2 regions of the Rheinheimera muenzenbergensis genome follow, and region 2 is predicted to be linked to the other one. Evidence: predicted binding sites of a transcription regulator. Region 2 holds the regulator's gene; the other holds the start of a gene.
What was found. The regulator FliA, encoded in region 2, starts transcription of late flagellar genes. The targets are predictions, from matches to a motif close to GCTAAAGTTNNNNNNNNNNCNGCCGATA.
Positions count from the first base shown of each region.

Region 1 (2,481 bases), 230 kb from region 2:
GGCGCGGCTGGCGGTTTGATTAACCCAGCTGCTGGCCAGTGAATGGGTAAGAAAAAAGCCAAATGCATTGATAAAAAACCCCAGCACTATCAACCATAAACTGGCACTTAGCGTAATTAACGTGCCTAAAATCAGGATGATTACACCCAATGCCATGCCCAGCGGCACTGGCAGACGCTGCGCCACGCGGCCCGACATTGCCGAGCCGACTGTGCCGGTGAAATAAGTAATAAACAACAAGCCAATCCAAAAACTGGACAAGCTGTAAGGAGCATCGGCCAGCACAAAGCCGATATAGGTGTACTGGTTAAGAAAAATAAAAAAGTTTAGCCCACCGATAAGATAGGTTAATAGCAACAACGGCTGGCGCAGATGGTACCAGTTATCAATACAGGCCTGGCGCAAACTAAACGGCTTTGCCACAAAAACTTTGCTGGCTGGCAAATACCGCCAGATAAAATAACAACTAAATATACTCAGTATCGCAACAGGCCAAAATGCCCATTGCCAATGGCCAAGATCTGCCAGAGCACCAGCCATTAAACGACCACTGATGCCGCCCAATGAATTAGCACTGATATAAAACCCCACAGCAGCAACCATAGCCGGCTTGCTGTAGGCTTCCCCCATCCAGGCTATGGCTATAGCCGGTAAGCCGCCCAGAAACAGCCCCTGCACCGCGCGCCAGAATACCAGAGAATTAAAGCTGTCTACCTGGGTCAGCGCCAGTGTGCTGAGTGTCATACCGGCCAGCGTAAGCAATAGTAGCTTTTTTCGGCCCCAGGCATCAGACAGCGCTGCATACACCAGCAGAGACACACCCAAACACAAGGTCGCCACAGTATAAGCCCAGCTGGCTTGCAGCGGTGTCAGGCCAAACTCGCGGCTAAGCTGGGGTAACAGAGGCTGCAGCAAATGCAGATTGGCAAATACCACTACGGCGGCTAAACATAAGGCAAAGGCAGAGCGATAAAAGGCAGCGGTTTTATAATCTATCAAGGCCTGCAGTCCGGCGACGGAGTAAGGCGCTATTATAAAGCCATTTGCCAACACAGACGAGCAACAAAAAAGTTAAAGCTTTAGCAAACACTGCCGATAACCAGCTACAGGCTATACTAATGCGACAATTTGAGGAGCAAGCTCATGGCCATTACACCAGGTAACAACTCAGCGGCTATTACCCCTGTCAGGCAGGACAACAGCGCAGCAAAAGCCGACAAGGCTAAAACCGATGTTGCCGCTGGAGCAAACAGCGGTATCAGTGCAGCTGCAAAGGCCAAGCAGGCACAAAATGTGGCGATACTACGCGCCAATGAGCAAGTGTCGCTGCGCAGTAACAATGACAGCTTAAGCTTACTGTACAAAACTGCGCTGGAGGGCATTAATGCTGAACTGGAGCCGGTATTGGGCGAAAACGCCGCCCAAAAAGTTTACGACTCAGGTATCGACACCTCACCCGAAGCCACTGCCGAACGTATCGTCGCCTTTGCTACCGCCTTTTACAGTCGCTACAAAGAGCTGGCAGGTGCTGAAACAGAACAGCAAACGCTGGATGATTTTTTGGCGCTGATAACGCCGGGCATTGAAAAAGGCTTTGCCGATGCCAAAGATATTCTTACCAACTTAAAAGTGTACGAAGGAGACGTAGAAAGCGGCGTAGACAGCACCTATGATTTAGTTAACAAAGGGCTGGCCAGCTTTCGCGAAAGAATGCTGGAGCTGGCAGCTAACCCGCCAGCTGACGACATTGATAGTGCAGCACAAGGTACGGATCCCAAAGACAGCAACTAACAGCAGCCAACAGGCTGCTGTCTGGCTATTTACTGTTTATCAGCCGGCTCTGCCGGCGTTATCCTGGTGACCAGCAGCTGGTCAATTTTATAGCTGTCGATATCAACCACCTCAAATTTGTAGCCACTGTGCAGTACAAAGTCAGTACGTTTAGGGATTTTACGCAGCGTGTACATCATAAAACCGGCAATGGTTTCGTAGTTTTCTGCATCCGGAAAACTATTAATATCCAGTACCCGCATAACATCCTGTAGCGGCGTCAGGCCTTCAACCAACCAGGAATTGGTATCCCGGGCGACTATTTGCTCTTCTTCAGAACTTACCAACTCGCCCATCACGATGCTCATGACATCTTTTAAGGTAATAATGCCCACCACCAGTGCGTATTCGTTCATGATAATGGCAAAATCAACACCGGCCGATTTAAAGTGTTCCAGCACTTCGTATAATGACAGCGTATCCGGAATAATCAGCGGAGCCCGCACTATACCTTCTTTTTTCAGTGATATTGGCTGGTCATGCAACACCTGTAGCAATATATCGCGGGTATCGACATAGCCGATAACTTTATCCAGTACACCATCAACCACCAGAAACTTCGCATGCGGATGTTCGGCCAGCTTCGACTTAATATTGTCCTGCGACTCATTCAGAGTGAAAAATATCAGGCTTTCCCGCGCCGTCATGGCC
Region 1 is NZ_JALAAR010000001.1:99,167-101,647, forward strand. Features, by position in the region: gene MN202_RS00455 (MFS transporter) at 1-999, opposite strand, end outside; gene MN202_RS00460 (DUF5610 domain-containing protein) at 1,144-1,791, shown strand; gene paeA (polyamine export protein PaeA) at 1,821-2,481, opposite strand, start outside.
Region 1: MN202_RS00460 (DUF5610 domain-containing protein) is a predicted target of FliA. The motif match lies at 1,071-1,098, and genes of this name have one in related genera.

Region 2 (2,481 bases):
GGCGGCGTGGGTAAAACCAACGTTACGCTAAACTTTGCCATGGCGCTGTCGCAATTAGGAAAACGGGTGCTGGTACTGGATGCTGATCTGGGACTGGCCAATTGCGATGTAATGTTAGGCCTGAGGGTCGAGAAAAATTTATCCCATGTGTTGTCCGGCGAAGCTGAATTGGATGACATCATCATTGACGGCCCTTTGGGCATTAAAATTATTCCTGCCACTTCCGGTTCGCAAAACATGACCGAGCTTACCCCGGCAGAGCATGCCGGGCTAATAAGAGCATTCAGTGAGCTGAAAACGCCGGTAGACGTGATGCTGGTTGATACAGCGGCAGGTATCTCCGATATGGTACTGAGTTTTTCCCGTGCGTCGCAGGACGTGATGGTAGTTGTTTGTGACGAGCCTTCTTCTATCACAGATGCCTATGCCCTGATGAAAATTCTCAGTCGTGACCATGGCGTAGAAAAATTTAAAATTGTCGCCAATATGGTGCGTAGCCTGAAAGAGGGCCAGGAGCTGTTTAGTAAGCTGACGCGGGTGACAGATCGGTTTTTAGATGTCAGCCTCGAACTGGTGGCAACCATTCCTTATGACGAAAATGTACGCAAAGCAGCGCGTAAGCAAAAAGCCTTTATTGATGCTTTTCCGCGTACTGCTGCCAGTATGGCAATAAAGTCGTTAGCTTTAAAAGCGGTTAAATGGCCGTTACCAGCTACTGCGTCCGGTCATCTGGAATTTTTCCTAGAACAACTGGTACTGCCGCAAACTGACAGAGGTATTGCGTGAACAGCCGGATTGCAGCTTATGGTGGGGTCGACCATATGCAGCAAATGGTCGAGCGGCACGCGCCTTTGGTTAAACGCATTGCTTATCACCTGCTGGCCAGATTACCAGCCAGTGTGCAGGCCGATGATCTTATTCAATCTGGTATGATTGGGTTAATTGAAGCTGCGAAAAATTTCGACGGCAGCAAAGGCGCCAGTTTTGAAACCTTTGCCGGTATCCGCATCCGTGGTGCAATGCTGGACGAAATGCGCCGTGGCGACTGGACGCCGCGCTCGGTGCACCGCAACGCCAGATTGATAGCTGAAACCATCGCCGAGCTTGAGGGGATACTGGGCCGTGATGTAAAAGATACAGAAGTTGCTGAAAAACTTGATATATCTCTGGATGAATACCATCATATGTTAAGTGATATCAGCAGTGGTCGTATAATTGGTATCGAAGATCTGGGGGTGTCACAGGATGTGTTGGTGACGTCTGATGATACTGATGCCGATCACTTATATGAAAGTCAGGCAAATGAGGCGTTTCAGCAGGCTCTTGTCACAACTATCAGTAATTTACCAGAGCGTGAAGCATTAGTGCTCTCGCTGTATTATAATGACGAACTGAATTTGAAAGAGATAGGGGCAGTGCTGAATGTCAGTGAATCCCGCATCAGTCAGATTCATAGTCAGGCCTTGGTCAGATTGAAAGCCAGAATGCAGGATTGGTTGTAACCTATTCTGAGATAAAAAGTTATATCTCGTCGGAGGGGATTTTGGATAAAAACATGAAAATTCTTGTGGTTGATGATTTTTCGACCATGAGACGGATAATAAAGAATCTGTTACGTGATCTTGGCTTTACTAATGTATCTGAAGCAGATGACGGCAGTACTGCTTTACCTATGCTGCAGAACGGTGACTTCGATTTTGTCGTTACTGACTGGAACATGCCAGGAATGCAGGGTATCGACTTGCTGCGTGCGATTCGTGCTGATGCCAAGCTAAAGCACATTCCGGTATTGATGGTGACCGCTGAAGCGAAAAAAGAACAAATCATTGCCGCGGCTCAGGCCGGTGTAAATGGCTATATTGTTAAACCTTTTACCGCAGCCACCCTGCAAGAGAAGTTAGCTAAAGTATTTGAACGCATCGGCTAACCGTAACTGACAAAGGAGCGTTGCTATGTCTGCAATTACGGCGCCGTTGATTTCACTGGAGCAAGCCCGGGAGCTGGTGCAGTTGCTGGAGATGGAGCAGCATGATGCCGCTAATCAACTGGTACAGCAACTTGCTGTGCCAGGCTCTTCTGAATTATTTGCTGAGGTTGGCAAACTGACCCGGCAGCTGCACGATTCGCTGAAAAATTTCCAGATTGACCCTTCACTGAATAACTTGCTGGAAGAAGATATTCCTGATGCTAAAAAGCGGCTTAATCATGTAATTGACATGACTGAGCAAGCCGCCAACCGCACCATGGATGCTGTCGAATCTTGTTTACCTATTGCCGATCAGTTAACCCAGGGCCTAAATGGTATTGCACCACAATGGCAAAAATTAATGCAACGTCAGTTGCAACTCACTGAATTTAAAGCCCTGTGTCACAACCTTGATGGCTTTTTAAATCAGGCTGGTACAGATACTGCTACGCTTAATTCACTGCTGACTGACGTATTAATGGCGCAGGATTATCAGGATTTAACTGGCCAGATCT
Region 2 is NZ_JALAAR010000001.1:330,522-333,002, reverse strand. Features, by position in the region: gene MN202_RS01485 (MinD/ParA family protein) at 1-786, shown strand, start outside; gene MN202_RS01480 (RNA polymerase sigma factor FliA) at 783-1,502, shown strand; gene cheY (chemotaxis response regulator CheY) at 1,556-1,927, shown strand; gene MN202_RS01470 (protein phosphatase CheZ) at 1,953-2,481, shown strand, end outside.